One region of the Antricoccus suffuscus genome, then DNA from elsewhere that is predicted to be linked to it. Evidence: riboswitches for the same ligand, from Rfam matches in the RefSeq annotation. Region 1 holds a riboswitch; each other region holds the start of a gene.
The links. Region 1 has a riboswitch for S-adenosylmethionine ahead of CLV47_RS07025 (aminotransferase class V-fold PLP-dependent enzyme). Riboswitches for the same ligand answer to the same signal wherever they lie in the genome.
Positions count from the first base shown of each region.

Region 1 (5,412 bases):
CGCGCACGGCCCGGATTGCGGGCGCAAAGGACTTGTTCTGATCGCGTCGTACTCGCAAGTAAGCGGTCAGGAACGCCGCCAGTACGACGATGGCAACGGCGAGAGCGAGGATGAGCCACGTGGGCACGCGCGTCCTCCTCGGTCTACTTTGTCGGTCCGCCCGCGGCGCTTGTACGCCGCCCGCAGATGATATCGGCTGGACTCTGACGTCGTGGCTCATCGATGAGTTCCTGAGCTAGTGCCCCTTGGCCTTCGGCGCGGTGGCGCGTACCTTTTTGCCGAATGCGTCGATGTCGCTGCGGAGCGTGTCGATGTCGCCTGGGTCGACCTCATCGAGCCGTTGCAGGAGCGCCGAATACTCCGCGCCCAGACTCGCCAGCCGCTCGGTATCCGAGGTGGATTCGTCGCGCGCTTTCAGCAGCAGCAGTGCGATGCCGGCGGCTCGCGTGGCGAGCGCTTCGCGTGCGGCCCGCTGCTCGGTCCGTTCACGTTCTCGGGCGGCGGCTTGCCGCGTCCCGGTGCGCACCATCAGGCCGGCGGCGGCCAGCGAGACCGCCAGCCCGGCGGCGATCCAGCCCCACGGCGGCGACGGCGGGTCGTACGTCGTACGGTTGACGTTGTCGATCGAGCCGTCCGCGCCGAGCCGGTCATAGAGCAACGCGAGTTGCCGAACGAGCGGGGCGTTACCGGCCTCGCTGTTCCCCAGACCCGTGTAGTCGTCGATGAGGGAGTACCGGTCGTAGTCACCTTCCTGGACACTTGACCCGATCTCCGCCGAGTCGACCTCACCGTCCTTGATCACGAAGACGACCGCGTCCGGGTAGTTCTTGGCCATGTTGTAGGCCAGGTCGGAGTTGTACTCACCCGATTTGTTGCTGACCGCGACCAGCATGCCGCGATCGCCCACGATGTGCCGCAGTGCCTTGACGTCGACGCCGTCCACGCCGACGGTCATGATGTTCGACGTGCTCAGGGCTGTGACGTTCATGTCCGGATGGTCGTCCATATTCGCTTCGCGGACCTTGTTGAGGAGTAAGAACCCGCCAACGAGACCGCCGATGACGCAGACCGTGATCAGCCAGCCCCTGATTTGATTGTGCATCTTCGTCTGCCGCTCGCGGTCCTCTTTGACGGTGGCCGGGTCCGGCGCGGTGCGCAGAGTTGCCGGCATCGTCTGCGTCGGCCCGGCTTCGGGTCGGTCGAGCGCCGCGGCGGCCTTATCCAGGGCGTGCCAGATCGTGTCCGCCAGATGTTCGGCTCGCTTGTGGCTCTTGTCCACGTTGATGCCGCGCAGGGTGAGCAGGTCGGCGTACGCGCTATCTAGTAGGTGCTGCACCGAGGCCGGTTTGTCGAGGCTGCCGTCCTTGCCGAGGTACGGCGCACTCGAGAGGTCGAGATAGCTGGCGGCGAATCCGCCCGCCACCCGGTCGCGCCAGTGTTGACCGTTTAGCTCGGCGGCGTTCGGGCGTTTCGAGAGCAGAAAATCGACGCCGAAACCGGCCGCAATGACAAGCGACGTGGCCAGGAGCAGATACGACGCCCACCGCGGGAAGCCAGGCTTCGGCAGGACCGGCAGGGGGCGCGCGAACGCGTGACTTTCGGTGGCGGACGCGTCGATGCTGGTGATCCAGTCGAGGATCTTCCCGGCGTGCTGCTGCGAGGCCTCGTCGAGTGCGAAGCCGCCCAGACCGTACGTCTGGATCATGGCGTCGACCATCGTCTGCCGGTTGATGCCTGCCGATTCGACCCACTTGCCGGTCATCACCAGGATGGCGTCGTGAGGGTACTTCTTCTTCAGGGCCGCGGTGTAGTCGATCGCGGTGCCCGGCTTCGCGAACGGGAGGATGACAACTTTGAGTTTCTTGCCGGGTGCGACGTCGCCCCAGGCCTTGTTGTACTTGGGTTTGTGTTTGATGGACGGGTCGACGTAGAGGTTGCCGGAGTTCAATTTTTTGGTGATCGGGGCGAGTTCGGCACTTGTGGGCGCTCGAGTGTCGGTCAGCGCCAGGTCCTTTGCTGTGGTCGCACCGCTGCCCGGCGGGTACTCACGCGGCTGATCGTTTTTGTTCGCGTGTTGGACCGATTCCGTCGCGACGTAGATCACCGATGGGGTCATGTCCGCGGTGCGCATCACCTCACGCATCGGGATTCCGCCCTGCGGCGTCGTACGGATATATAGGTCCGGTCCGGGCAAGTACGCCGCCTGACCGTGAACCATGATGACAGTTAGCCCGCGCTTGGCAGCCCAGAACTTCTGCACCGTGTTGTCGCGGACTCGGGTCTTCTCGACGGCCCCAAGCGGGGTCGGTGGGGTGACCACAACGACGAGATTGCTCCCCGCGATGGCCGCCTCGACAGCCGCGTCATCGAGGTAGGTCTGCGCACCTGGCATTCGCACTATCTGGCCGCCGGAGTCGTGCCCTTTAACCGCGGCGAGGAAGTCGTCGGCGCTCCACGAGGGTTCTTGTTCGGCGGCGCCGCTGTTGAAGCGCGACGTACTGCCGGCCGGGTCCGAGGAAAGTCGGTCCAGTGCGGACGACGAGTCTGACGGGTCGAATGGCGCCGACGGCCCGAAGGTGAGTATGCCGATCCCCGCGACGATCCCGAATACGACGTACAAGGCGAGGACTACCCGCAGCGTCGATGCCCACGGGCCCCGATGGGCGGGCCGTGGTGGCTTACGACGTTTAGATCTCACTCATTGGATGGTAGCGACCGGAGGTCAACGCCCGACGCGTTCCCATCGTCGTACCCCGTCACTCTTGAGGATTCGCCCGAAGGCGAGGTCCGGAAAGTGTCCCGCGGCCACGAGGTCGGCCTTCGCTAGCGCTTCGTCGGCGATCGCATTGCGTACGGCGCTGGCCATCGCGGCGTCGACGTCGTACACCGCCTGCCAGTCGGGTTCGGACAGTTCGACGACCGAGTGCACGATGTCGCCGAGCAGTAGCGCGCGCTGCCCCTCGCTGGAGATGATGAACAGCGTCGTACCGGGAGTGTGCCCGGGCGCCGGCCGCGCGTCGAGGCCGGGCGCGACAGTGTGTTCGGCGTCGAACAGTTCCAACTGCGGCTCGATCGGTTTCAGTTTCTTGACCGCGCCCGGTACGGCGTCGTCGGCGGTCACGAAGTGTGCCCAGTCCGCGGCGTGCGCGCGATATGTCGCGTTCGGGAAGATCACCTGACCTTTCGACGTCGCCCAGCCCACGTGGTCGTAGTGCAGGTGCGTGAACAGAACGTCGGTGACATCGGCGGGCTCGACGCCGTACCCGCGCAGACTGTCAAGGAATCCACCGACCTGGACGTCGTCGGCCTTGATGGTGCCGAGTCCGGTGTCGATGACGATGATGCGGCCACCGGTGCGGATCAGGAACCCGCCGGCGGTCATGTGCAACGCTCCACTGTCGTCGAGGAGTTCGCTGTGACACGCCCAGGCGTCGTCTACGCCGGGCCGACTGAGGATGTCACGGGCCGGCGCCTGCATGGAACCGTCGATGACGGGGAGTACGTCGAGCTGACCGATCTTCATATATACCTCCGAAGTTTGCCTGTTTCATGAATGTAGTCGCCGGCTCCGACGTACCCCGAGTTGACGCGTCACGGGCACGTCTGTCACTATCTTCCCCAGGTCATGAGTACCAGCGTCAAGCCCCGGCTCGCTGGTCGGCAACCCTCCACCGCGGTGGGGTGCTCCGGGTGACGACCAGGCCGTACCTCCAAAACCGGAGGCGGCAAGCGCGGACTCCGAGGACGTCGGTTCTCTCATCCTGAGTTGGATTTCCTACGAGTCCCTTATCCCGAGGGATGTTTTGAGATGACTTCTGTACTCCCAGCTGTCCAGTTCGATGATGCGTTGCATTACCGCGATCCTGAGCTGAACCGCGATTCCGTGCCGGCTTGCGCCGCGGCTCCGGCATGCGACACGCCGTACGCGCGGGTCTCGGGCAGCGACCTTGAAGTCCCGTTGGTGCCCGGCGGCACCATCCGGTATGCCAACTTCGACTATGCCGCAAGCGCTCCCGCCCTCTCTGAGGTCACCGACCGGATCGCCGAACTGCTGCCGTTTTACGCGAGTGTGCATCGCGGCGCGGGCTACGCCTCGCGCGTGTCGACTGCGGCGTACGAAGATGCTCGTGCATCTGTGGCCAGGTTTATCGGGGCGTGCGACGACCAGGTCGTCGTGTTCACCCGCAACACCACCGACTCACTGAATCTTCTTGCCGGCTGCGTGCCGGGGGAGACCGTCGTACTCGACGTCGAGCATCATGCAAACCTGCTGCCTTGGCGTGATGCGCGCATCGTTGAGGCGGCCGGAACTATTGATGAGACGTGCGAGCGGTTGTCCGACGAACTGACCGTCCGCCCAGCGGCGTTGCTTGCTGTCACCGGGGCCTCGAACGTGACTGGTGAGGTGTTGCCGATCGCGCGTCTCGCTGAGATCGCGCATCGCTGCGGTGCAAGGATTGTGGTCGACGGCGCGCAGCTCGTGCCGCACCGCCGGGTGGACTTGGCGGAGTGCGGTGTCGACTATCTAGCGTTCTCCGGACACAAGCTTTATGCGCCATTTGGTGCCGGCGTACTGGTCGGACGGCGCGATTGGCTCGACGATGCTCCGCCGTACCTCGCAGGCGGTGGCGCAGTGATCAACGTGACGGTCGGCGAGGCGATCTGGGCTTCGGCTCCTGCCCGGCACGAGGCCGGGTCTCCCAACGTGCTCGGGGCAGCGGCGATCGCGGCTGCGTGCGACGCGCTCTCGGCACATGACGGCGGGCCGCGCGAGGCCGCGCTGCGCGACCGTTTGTTGGCCGGATTAGCTGGTATCAAAGGGATCGACGTACTTCGTATCTGGGATGACTCGCGCGAATCGGTCGGGATCGTCGCTTTCACGGTCGCCGGCTACGCGCCCGGTCAGGTGGCCGCGTACCTCTCGGCCGAGCATGGGATCGGCGTACGAGATGGACGGTTTTGTGCGCATCCATTGCTGGCGCGCTTTGGTAACGGCGTCGGCGCCGTACGGGCAAGTCTTGGGTTGGGCTCTACGGCGGGCGACGTGGACCGGCTCGTCGCCGCACTCGGTGAGCTAGTGGCGCGGGGTCCGCGCTGGACATACGAGTGCTCCGACGGTCCGTGGAATCCGGTGCCTGAGACGCGCGCGTTCCCGGCGTCCGCAGTCGGCTCCGCAGGGGCGTCACTCTGCTGACGCACGGGCCGCGGGCTAGTCCTCTTGGCGGAGGTTATACGTGTTGGCCGCAATAGCCGCCAACGCGGATGACGTCCTTCGTTACGTCACACGTCGCTACGACTGGGCGTCCAGTCGAGCGGCGACATCGGCCGGGAAGCCGCCGGTCGCGATCGGCCCCCAGCGGGTTGGCGTCACCCGGATCAGCGACTTGTTCTGGACCTTCATCGCCTCGCGGT
Region 1 covers NZ_PVUE01000004.1:127,987-133,398, forward strand. The annotation lists gene CLV47_RS07010 (hypothetical protein) at 1-127, opposite strand, end outside; gene CLV47_RS07015 (hypothetical protein) at 236-2,698, opposite strand; gene CLV47_RS07020 (MBL fold metallo-hydrolase) at 2,723-3,523, opposite strand; SAM riboswitch class IV at 3,622-3,738, shown strand; gene CLV47_RS07025 (aminotransferase class V-fold PLP-dependent enzyme) at 3,809-5,194, shown strand; gene CLV47_RS07030 (PPOX class F420-dependent oxidoreductase) at 5,291-5,412, opposite strand, start outside.

Region 2 (5,412 bases), on a different contig from region 1:
CCGAGGGCGATGAGCGCGTAGTAGATCCCCCACTCTCCGGTGAACCGGATGAAGTCCATGCGCCGTCCCGGCGAACGTACGTCGCCGCCGACGTACGCCACACCGACGACGAACCACAACACAATCGGCAGGTGGATCGCCACCAGCACGTCGGTGGTCGCATTGTGAGCGAACGGGAAGACGTTTATCGCGACCGCGAGCACGACTACCGGTGCGGCGAGCGCGAACATCCGATTGCGTGGCATCCGGCGTACCACCGCAAGGTATCCGGCGAGCACCGGCAGCACGAAAAAGCCGACGTCCCGCACGAACCACATGCTGGTCGCATCGGGCGCCCCCGAGAAGAGCCGACCAACTTGGAGCAGCACGGCCGTCAGAACCGCGAACCCGAGCATCATCACCAGCGGTCCGCGGCCACTTCGGCCGGGGCGCGGCATCGCGAGCTGCTTCCAGAGCCGGTCGCCGTGTTCGCGGGCGTATTCGGCGGTAATGGCGTCCACCGCGCCGAGTCTCCTGACCGCGATCAGGAACGCCTCCTCGCGAGAGAGCCCTGCCGACCTCAGCTCGTCGACCTGTTCGCGCAGGTGACTCTCGAGCTCCTCAGCGTCAGCTGCATCAACGGCGCGCCCACACAGGATGGCCTGCCGCCACTCACCGATCAGGCTTTCGACCGTATCCATGCTCATGTTCCCGCGGCCGGAAACGCCGGACCCCAGATACTTCCAAGCGTCCGTGTCGCGGCGACCCACTGGTTCCGCTGTTCGGCCAGCTGGGCGAGGCCGGAGTCCGTGATGTCGTAGTAGCGACGCCGCCTGCCCTCGGACGACTTCCCCCATTCGGCGCTGATGTACTCCAGCCGCTCCAGGCGGTGAAGCAGCGGGTAAAGCATGCCGTCGGTCCACTCGAGATCCCCGCCGGAGAGCTCGCGCACCCGCTTGAGAATGGCGTACCCGTAGCTCCGCTCCTTCGCGAGGATCGCGAGCACCAGTGGGGTCGCCATAGCGGCGACCAGATCCTTGTCGATATTCATGGCGCCTCCCAGGTATGCCAGCATACCTTGTAGCGCTAGGCATTGTAGTTATAGGCATTGACGGTCGAGGTGAGCCGATCGCGGCGTCCCGACCGCAGCTGCTATCGGGCAGACAACGGGGTACGACGAGCCGCGCGCTCGCCGTACCCCGGCACTTCTTTGGTTATCGGTGCTACTTATCTTTTGCGGCGACCTCCGCCTGGTACTTCTCGGTCATGTGCGCGACCGCGGCGAGCTGCTGATCGGAGTACTCCTTCTGCTTACCGCTGGCGATATCGCGCGCCTCGATCGTGGCGGCGGACTGGCCCTGGAACTGCGGCATCACGTGCTGCGCGATGAGCTCGTAAGACCGTCGGGTGGCCTCGGGGTTGGCCCACTCGTGCGCCATCAACAGCATCGTGCCGAACCCCTTGGACTGATTCTTGAGCTTCTCCACCTGGGCTTTGGCGTCCTCCACCGTGCCGATCACGCCTACGCCGGCCTCGTTGACGAAGTCGATCATCTCTTTGAGGTTGTGGCCCTCGACGCCCATCTGCGGGAACGCGGCAATCTTCTGGAAGTAGTTGAACCACTGCTCGATGCCGAACTCGACGTCCTTGTAGGCCTGCTCACGGGTCTCGGCGATGTGCATGATTCCGACCAGCCGCCACGCGTCGCGGTCGACGGTGACGCCGTAGGTCTCGGCACGCTCTTCCATGACGTCCCAGTGCAGCGCGAGCGCGTCGAAACCGTCGGCGGTCAGGGTGGCGCCAATTGATAGCAAGCCGAGCCCGTAACGGCCGGCGAGGCGCGGTCCGCTGGGTGAGGCGACGGCCGCGACCGCGATCTCGAGCTCCTTGGAGTACGGCGCCAGATGCAGATGAGCGTTGATGAGGTTGTGCGTCCTGGTCTGCTGGGTGACCGTTTCGCCCTTGAGCAGACGTACGACGATGTCGAGGGCCTCCGGCAGCAACTCGCGGGTGTCGGTCGGGTCCAGCCCGATCATGGCCGAGTCCGTGGGTAGGGACCCGGGTCCGACGCCGAGCATGACCCGCCCACGGGTCATGTGATCGAGCAGCACCATGCGTTCGGCGACCCACAGCGGATTGTGGTAGCTCAGCGAGGTGACGCCGGTGCCGAGTCGGATGTTCTTGGTCCGTTCGGCGGCCGCCGCGATGAAGATCTCCGGCGACGCGATGATCTCACTGCCGGCGGAGTGATGCTCACCGATCCATGCCTCGTCGTACCCGAGCCGGTCCAAATGCTCCACCAGTTCCAGGTCTCGCTGGATGGCCAGCGTCGGGTTCTCCCCGGCCGGGTGAAACGGGGCCATGAAAATGCCAAAGCCAAGTCTGTCGCTCACAGTGTGCTCCCTTGCTTCGCGGAGGCGGTTCGCCGAGCCGTGACCGATATCACGGAGCCGCCTTGCACCAGTCCTAGCACACTTCCAAGTGCGGACCAAGGAATGCATTGAGCGCCGTACCACAACCTGGTCGACGGAGCTCGGAAGCCGTGAGTATACTAAGCGGTACAGAGTAATGAGGACCAGCGCTAAGCCCTGACTTGCTGGCCGGCAACCCTCTTTTTGCGGCGGGGTGCCTCAGGTGATTACTCGGCAAGATCATTGCAAGCGCGAAAAGGAGAACACCCGTGTCTGACCCCGCGTCGCCTGACGCTCCCCTGTCCTACCGCCTCCTCACCGGCACCGACGACCGCTCGTTCTGCGAGAAGATCTCCGCAGCCCTGGACGACGGCTACGTCCTCTACGGCAGCCCTTCGGTGACCGTCAATGCCGGCCAGGTCGTCGCCGCTCAGGCCGTTGTTCAACCCCACATCCTTACGCATACCCAGGAGACCTCATGACGTACGCCGGAGACCTGACCGTCAGCCAAGCCGTCGACAAACTGCGCGAGGGTGCCGTACTCGTCGACGTACGCACCGTCGACGAGTGGGAGCAGGTCGGCGTACCGGTCACCGATGACGTGGGTACGCCGGCCGTTTTCGTCGAGTGGAACCGTGGCGACGGCTCTCGCAATCCCGACTTCTTGGACGAGATCGCCGACCTCAAAGGAAAAGAGATCCTCTTCCTGTGCCGCTCCGGTCGTCGTTCGATCGACTCGGCCGTCGTCGCTACCGAGGCGGGCCATACGGCGTACAACATCCTCGGCGGCTTCGAGGCCGACGGTGGATGGCAACAGAGCGACCAGCCATGGAAGAAGAAATGACGATGCCGCGACTGGACCCCAACGCAGAGCGCGACCTCGTTGCCGGCTGGAGCCCGCAGACACGAGCGGTGCGCGGCGGACTGGACCGGACCCCGTTTGATGAAACCTCCGAGGCGCTCTTTCTGACATCGGGTTACGTCTTCGAGTCGGCCGAAGCCGCGGAGGCGTCGTTCGCCGGCGAGGTCGAACGCTTCGTCTACTCGCGCTACGGAAACCCAACCGTCGCGGCTTTTCAGGAACGGCTGCGGCTCCTCGAAGGCGCCGAAGCCTGCTTCGCAACAGCAAGCGGGATGTCTGCCGTATTCAATGCCCTTGCAGCCCTGCTGGCCGCCGGCGATCGCGTAGTCGCCTCGCGCAGTCTCTTCGGGTCCTGCTTCGTCGTACTCAATGAGCTCCTGCCGCGGTGGGGCGTCCAGACCGACTTCGTCGACGGCAGCGACCTCGCGCAGTGGGAGGCAGCCCTCTCGACCCCGGCCACCGCCGTCTTCTTCGAGTCACCGTCCAACCCACTGCAGGAGCTGGTGGACGTGCGTACCGTCAGCGAGCTCGCGCACGCGGCTGGCGCCCAGGTGGTCGTCGACAACGTCTTTGCTACCCCGCTGCTGCAGAGCAACCTCGAGCTTGGCGCAGATGTGGTCGTCTATTCCGGCACTAAGCACATGGACGGTCAAGGGCGGGTCCTCGGCGGCGCGATCCTCGGGACCGACGACTTCGTCAACGGTCCGGTCAAGCACCTGATGCGCCATACAGGCCCGGCGCTCAGCCCGTTCAACGCGTGGACGCTGCTCAAGGGCCTGGAGACGATGTCACTGCGCGTGGACTACTCGGTGCGGTCGGCGCTGACGATCGCCGGCTGGCTGGAAAGTCAGCCCGCCGTACGCCGGGTGCTCTATCCCTACTTGGAGTCACATCCGCAGCACGAACTGGCGACGCAGCAAATGAGCGGCGGCGGCACGGTGATCACCTTCGAGCTCGACGCCGGCGCGGGCACGGGTAAGGACGCGGCCTTCGCGCTCCTCAACGGCCTGCGCACGATCGACATCTCCAACAACCTCGGCGATGCGAAGTCCCTGATCACTCATCCGGCGACGACCACGCACCGGGCGATGGGTCCGGAGGGCCGAGCGGCGATCGGACTGAGCGACGGCCTCGTCCGGCTGTCGGTCGGGCTCGAAAGCACCGACGACCTGATCAAGGACCTCGACGCCGCCATCTCTGCGCGTCCCTAAACCGACCGTCCGCGAGCTCCTAGCGCACGACTCATGAGTACGTACCGTCGTGCGGGCGTTTCTCGTCGCCAAAAGGTCACATATGTACCGTTTCGCAACAGGTCCCGTAAGACTTTGCTGCAGATTGGCACAAATGTACGATGGATGATCGGACGTTCGGCGCGTTCATGACGGATCGTCAGGCAACTTCCCCGGATCGTTAGGCAACTTCCCGAGGATCGTTTGGCAACTTCACGCGGATCATCGCGCAACCTCCCGCGGATCGTCGCTAGGACTTGGGCTGGGCGGCCTCGGGCTTGGCGTCCACGCCGGCTTCCTTGCGCTGCTGCGCGGTGATCGGCGCCGGCGCCTGCGTGAGCGCGTCGTATCCGCCCCCGGACTTCGGAAACGCGATCACGTCGCGGATCGAGTCCGATCCGTGCAGCAGCGAGACAATGCGATCCCAGCCGAAGGCGATGCCGCCATGCGGCGGGGCGCCGTACGCGAACGCGTCGAGCAGGAAGCCGAACTTCTCTTGCGCCTCCGCCTCGGTGAGACCCATGATCTCGAAGACGCGCTCTTGTACGTCGCGGCGGTGGATACGAATCGAACCACCGCCGATCTCGTTGCCATTGCAGACGATGTCGTATGCGTACGCCAGCGCGCTGCCCGGGTCGGTGTCAAATGTATCGAGAAACTCCGGCTTGGGCGAGGTGAAGGCGTGATGTACGGCGGTCCATTTGCCGGAGCCGACCGCCACATCGTCGGTCTCGGAGGCAAGCTCGAACATCGGCGCGTCGACGACCCAGAGGAACGACCACGCCGACTCGTCGATGAGGCCACAGCGGCGAGCGATCTCCAGCCGCGCGGCGCCCAGCAGCTCACGGGTCGACTTCACCGCTCCGGCACCGAAGAAGACGCAGTCGCCGCGCTTCGCTCCAACGTGCGCGGCCAGTCCGGCGCGTTCAGC
Region 2 covers NZ_PVUE01000015.1:41,913-47,324, reverse strand. The annotation lists gene CLV47_RS15885 (permease prefix domain 1-containing protein) at 1-680, opposite strand, end outside; gene CLV47_RS15880 (PadR family transcriptional regulator) at 683-1,030, opposite strand; gene CLV47_RS15875 (LLM class flavin-dependent oxidoreductase) at 1,203-2,372, opposite strand; SAM riboswitch class IV at 2,544-2,648, shown strand; gene CLV47_RS15870 (DUF1737 domain-containing protein) at 2,660-2,872, shown strand; gene CLV47_RS15865 (rhodanese-like domain-containing protein) at 2,869-3,234, shown strand; gene CLV47_RS15860 (O-succinylhomoserine sulfhydrylase) at 3,231-4,463, shown strand; gene aspS (aspartate--tRNA ligase) at 4,732-5,412, opposite strand, start outside.
Region 2: another riboswitch for S-adenosylmethionine. It lies ahead of CLV47_RS15870 (DUF1737 domain-containing protein); the one in region 1 lies ahead of CLV47_RS07025 (aminotransferase class V-fold PLP-dependent enzyme).

Region 3 (5,412 bases), on a different contig from region 1:
CCGGCGTCGAAACGACCGACCAGCTTGTCCCGGTGGTGGTCGAGGTAGGACTCGATCGCATATCGGCCGCCGCCGCCAAGGGGATCTTCGCCGGGTTGCGCCTCACGGCCGAAGCGGGTCGCAAGCTCGTATTCGGAGCGGTAGGTCACGTGCGCAATGGATCGTGCGATGCCCAGGCCGACCGTGGGCGCGTCGCCGGACTCGTAGTAGTCGCCGCCGCACCACAGCGGATCAGACTTGATCGCCGCGATTTGCGGTGCGCACCAGGCGATCTGGTCGCTCGTTGCGTAGGCGGTCGACGCGAGTATGACCGACGACTGGACGCGATCTGGATACATGATCGGCCATTCGATGGCGCGCATGCCGCCCATCGATCCGCCGACGACTGCGGCGAACTTGGTGATGCGTAGCTGGTCGGCGAGCAGTGCCTCGACGCGCACCTGGTCGCGGATGGTGATGAACGGGAATCGACTGCCCCAGGGAGTGCCGTCCGGGGCTGGAGACGATGGGCCCGTCGTACCTTGGCACCCGCCGAGCACGTTAGAGGCGACGACGTACCACTTGTCGGTGTCGAGGTATCGCCCCGGACCGATCAAACCGTCCCACCAGCCCGGTGTCGGCTGACCTTCGGCCGCTGGCCCGTCGACGTGCGCGTCGCCGGTCAGTGCGTGTTCGATGAGTACGGCGTTGTCGCCGGCGGCGTTAAGGGTGCCCCACGACTCGTAGGCGACCCGGACCGACGGGAGTACGCCGCCACGTTCGAGCTCAACGGCGCCGATGTCGACGAACTTGCGGGCTGCAACCGGATCGCCCTCACGCCAACCGCCGACGTGCGTCCCCCGGCGCACGGCGTTCGGCGAGTTGTATGTGGGGCGATCCGCCACAGATGTCATTCTCCTGAGTCGACTCTCGTTAGAGCGCGGCCGCGCTGAACCCGGTCTCGAGGTCAGCGAGGATGTCGTCGATGTTTTCGATTCCTACCGACAGGCGGACCAGCCCGGGAGTGACTCCCGAGGTCGCCTGCTCCTCTGGAGTGAGCTGGCTATGCGTCGTGGACGCGGGGTGGATTACTAGTGAGCGCACGTCTCCGATGTTAGCGACGTGACTGTGCAGCTCCAGCGCCTCGACGAACTTCTTACCCGCATCGACGCCGCCCTTGATCTCGAACGACACAATCGCGCCGGAGCCCTTGGGTACGTACTTCTTGGCCAGCTCGTAGGACGGGCTGGACTCCAGGCTGCCCCAGAACACCTTCTCGACCTCGCTGCGTGTCTCAAGCCAGTTGGCTACCTTGCGCGCATTCTCGACATGCCGCTCGACGCGCAGACTCAGCGTCTCGATGCCCTGCGCGATAAGGAAAGCATTGAATGGCGACACGGCCGCGCCGGTGTCGCGCAGCAGTTGTACGCGCGCCTTGAGGATGTACGACAGGTTGGCGCCGAACGCGGAGCCGACCCCCAGATCCTTGGCGTAGGTCAGCCCGTTGTAGCTCGGGTCCGGCGTGTTGAAGTTAGGGAAGCGTTCGGGGTACTGCGCATAGTCGAAGTTGCCGGAGTCGACGATTGCGCCGGCGATTGAGGTGCCGTGGCCGCCGAGGTACTTGGTGGCCGAGTGGATGACGACGTCGGCGCCATGCTCGATCGGACGCAGGAGGTACGGCGTGGCGACGGTGTTGTCGACGATGAGCGGCGCACCGAAATCGTGCGCGATCTTCGCGATGCCCTCGATGTCGAGCACCTCGCTGCGCGGGTTGGCGATGGTCTCGAAGAAGAAGGCCTTCGTGTTGTCCTGAATTGCGCTCTTCCACGACTCAAGGTCGGTCGGGTTTTCCACGAACGTCGTCTCGATGCCGAACTTCTTGAACGTGTAGTGCAACAGGTTGTAGGTGCCGCCGTACAGGCTCGGCGAGGCCACGATATGGCCACCGTTTTCAACGACGTTGAGCAGGGCGAGCACTTCGGCGGCCTGGCCGGAGGCGACGAGGAGCGCACCGACACCACCTTCGAGTGCGGCGATGCGCTGCTCGACCGCGTCGGTCGTCGGATTCATGATGCGGGTGTAGATGTTGCCGAACTCGGAAAGCCCAAACAGGTTCGCGGCGTGCTCGGTGTCTTTGAAGACGTACGACGTGGTCTGGTAGATCGGCAGCGCGCGCGACCCGGTCGTCGGATCCGCCTCCTGCCCGGCGTGGATCTGCTTGGTCTCAAAGGCCCAATTGGCTGCTTCGTTGCTCATTGCGTGTTGTCTTCCTTCGTGTTTCTGGTGCGCCAGAACTGGCGTCGAGGTGTTACTCGTACGAAATGGATTGGGTGCTGCGCGGACGCCTCGGGCATGGAGATGCGAGGCGTCGTACGCGCTATCTACAGAGGGTGCTCACTGTGACTCCCGAAGATCTGGGGCCACTGCGTATTGAGAGGCCCGCGCTTGCGTTTGTCGGTCGACATTCGCCTGGTCTTCACCCGGAGCACCCCACCGCGGTTGGAGGGTTGCCGTCCAGCAAGCCGGGGCTCTGCACTGGAACTCATAACCTGCCGTCGATGTTAGCCCATTGCGGTGTGCCCGTGCCACGGGTACCGACCGAATGTGGGCCGAATGACTGCGTGGCGTGAGCGCGCGAGAACGCCTTGTGCGCAGGTTGTCACCGAGAAAGGCGTTGCCCGTTTCGTTATCTTGTCGCGATTGTTTACCTGGGCCAAACCTGTAACGTGAGGCTTGGTCGTAGTTCAGCAAGTCGTGTGCGTTACCGCGCTAGACGTTGGGCAGGCGGTTGACGGGCACGGAAGTGACCAGCGATACCGGTCCAGGGTCATGCAAGTGTAGTGCGGGACGGATGAGCAAGGCCCCGGTTCTGCAAGGTGTGGAATCCGGATCGCACAACGTAGGAGTGCACGTGGCACAGGGAACCGTGAAGTGGTTCAACGCGGAAAAAGGCTTCGGCTTTATCGCAGTTGACGGTGGGCAAGATGTCTTCGTTCACCACTCGGCAATTCAGATGGATGGCTACCGCGCCCTCGAAGAGGGACAGCGCGTGGAGTTCGAAGTGACCCAGAGTGAGAAGGGTCCGCAGGCGGACCAAGTCCGGGTTGCTGGCTAACGACCGGAAACTTCGTAAGTATCAAAGGCCTACCCGGCCCGCCGGGTAGGCCTTTGAGTTCGCTCAACCAGCGAGATTTAGTCGGCTTCCGCGATCGGACAGTTCGTTGAAGCCGCCGGCGGCGTTTTCGTATGCCGCGGCCGCGCGCAGCACAAGTGCATCTTCGTGCCGTCGTCCGACGATCTGCAGACCCACGGGCAGCCCGTTGCTGAGTCCACACGGCACCGAGGCCGCTGGCTGTTGCGTGAAGTTGAAGGGATAGCAGAACGGGCTCCACGTCATCCACCGCTTCTCCTTCCAATCGGGCGGGACTTCGTGTCCGACCTCGAACGCGGTACACGGCAACGTCGGTGTGATTAGTAGGTCGTAGTCCTGATGGAAGCGGCCCAACCGCTCGGAGAACGAGTCGCGGTAGTGCATCGCCAGCAGGTACTCGACGCCCGTGACCTCGCGGCCCTTGGCAGCCATAGCCTTGATCGGTTTGTCGAACAGGTCGCGCTTGTCGGCCGGCGTCTGCTCGACTACTTTCGCGATCCCGGTATTCCAGATGACGCCGAAGGCTTCCGGGCCGCCGGTGAGATCGGGGAAGGCCTCGGTAACCTCGGCGCCGAGGCCTTGGAATACGTCGGCGGTGGCGGCGACGAGTGCGCGGACTTCTGGATCGATGTGGTCGGTGCCGAAGTCGGCCGTAAAGGCGATCCGCAGGCCTTTCAGCGACGAGATGTCGAGAGAGTCGTCGTACGCCGCGGTCGCCGACGGGTAGGACGTGCCATCGCGCGGATCGGGCGCGGCGAGCACGTTGAGTAGCAGCCCGGCGTCGCGAACCGTGCGGGCCATCGGGCCTTTATGGGACATGCCGATGAATGGGCCACCCTGAAATGCCGCGACCCGGCCGTACGTCGGCTTGATGCCTGCCAGCCCGGTGAAACTGCAAGGGATACGAATGGATCCGCCGCCGTCCGAACCTACGGCCAGTGGTCCGACTCCGGCTGCGAGAGCCGCCGACGCGCCACCGCTGGAGCCGCCGGGGGTGACGTCGAGATTCCACGGGTTGCGGGTGATGCCGGTGAGCGGACTGTCGGTGACGCCTTTGTGCGCGTAGTCCGGCAGCGTGGTCTTGCCGAACAGTACGGCGCCGGCCTCCTTAAGCCGCGTGACCGGGGGAGCGTCCTCGGTTACCGGTGTATCTGACGTGGTCAAGGAGCCGTTGCGGCAGGGAAAGCCGGCGACCGGGATGTTGTCCTTGATCGAGACCGGCACGCCATCCAGGGGGCCGATCGGCGAGCCCGTCCGCCAACGTTTCTCGGACGCCTTCGCCGCGGCCAGCGCGGAATCGTCCATGACGACATTGAAGGCATTGATCTTCGGGTTGACCTCGGCCAGCCGATCGAGGGTCGCCCTCGTCGCTTCCACCGGCGACAGCTCGCCGGATTGATAGAGCGCGGTCAGTTCGGTCGTCGTGAGATACGCGATCTGGGTCGTCATAGAGATCTCCAAGCGCGGCAGCAGTTTTGATGGTCTGCTTAGACAACTGCAAATCGCAGGCGCAAGCAACCCAGCGCGAGCGCGACGAGTGCGATCCGGCAGCCACACGCGCTCGGCATTTACACCGTCGAGGCGCACTGAAAACGTTGGCACTCGGCTGCGACGAGTGCCAAACCTCTCTTAGCACTCTCGATAGAGGAGTGCTAACCTGGCGGGTGCCAAACTTTGGTGAGGCAGTACCGCGTCGTACTCATTTCGACCGAGCCGATCTCGAGTCGATTGAATGCGTTGCGTCTGTCGTCCGTCGCGGGCACCGAGGTTGGGCAATGAAACGTTCCCCTTAAATAAGGATGGATTAGTCAATGGCGAAAATGATCGCGTTTGACGAAGAGGCCCGTCGTGGTCTCGAGCGCGGCATGAATGCTCTTGCCGACGCAGTCAAAGTGACGCTGGGCCCTAAAGGCCGCAACGTCGTACTGGATAAGAAGTGGGGTGCCCCGACCATCACTAACGATGGCGTGAGCATCGCGAAGGAAATCGAGCTTGAGGACCCGTGGGAGAAGATCGGGGCCGAGCTCGTCAAGGAAGTTGCCAAGAAGACTGACGACGTCGCCGGCGACGGTACGACGACCGCTACCGTTCTTGCTCAGGCGCTCGTCAAGGAAGGCCTGCGCAACGTCGCGGCCGGCGCCAACCCGATGTCCTTGAAGAAGGGCATTGAGGCTGCTGTTGCCTCGGTTTCCGAGCAGCTGCAGAAGCAGGCCAAGGACATCGAGACCAAGGAAGAGATCGCCTCCACCGCTGGCATCTCCGCCGCTGACCCGGCCATTGGC
Region 3 covers NZ_PVUE01000021.1:57,349-62,760, forward strand. The annotation lists gene metX (homoserine O-acetyltransferase MetX) at 1-884, opposite strand, end outside; gene CLV47_RS18910 (bifunctional o-acetylhomoserine/o-acetylserine sulfhydrylase) at 913-2,235, opposite strand; SAM riboswitch class IV at 2,416-2,529, opposite strand; gene CLV47_RS18915 (cold-shock protein) at 2,891-3,094, shown strand; gene CLV47_RS18920 (amidase) at 3,158-4,579, opposite strand; gene groL (chaperonin GroEL) at 4,942-5,412, shown strand, end outside.
Region 3: another riboswitch for S-adenosylmethionine. It lies ahead of CLV47_RS18910 (bifunctional o-acetylhomoserine/o-acetylserine sulfhydrylase); the one in region 1 lies ahead of CLV47_RS07025 (aminotransferase class V-fold PLP-dependent enzyme).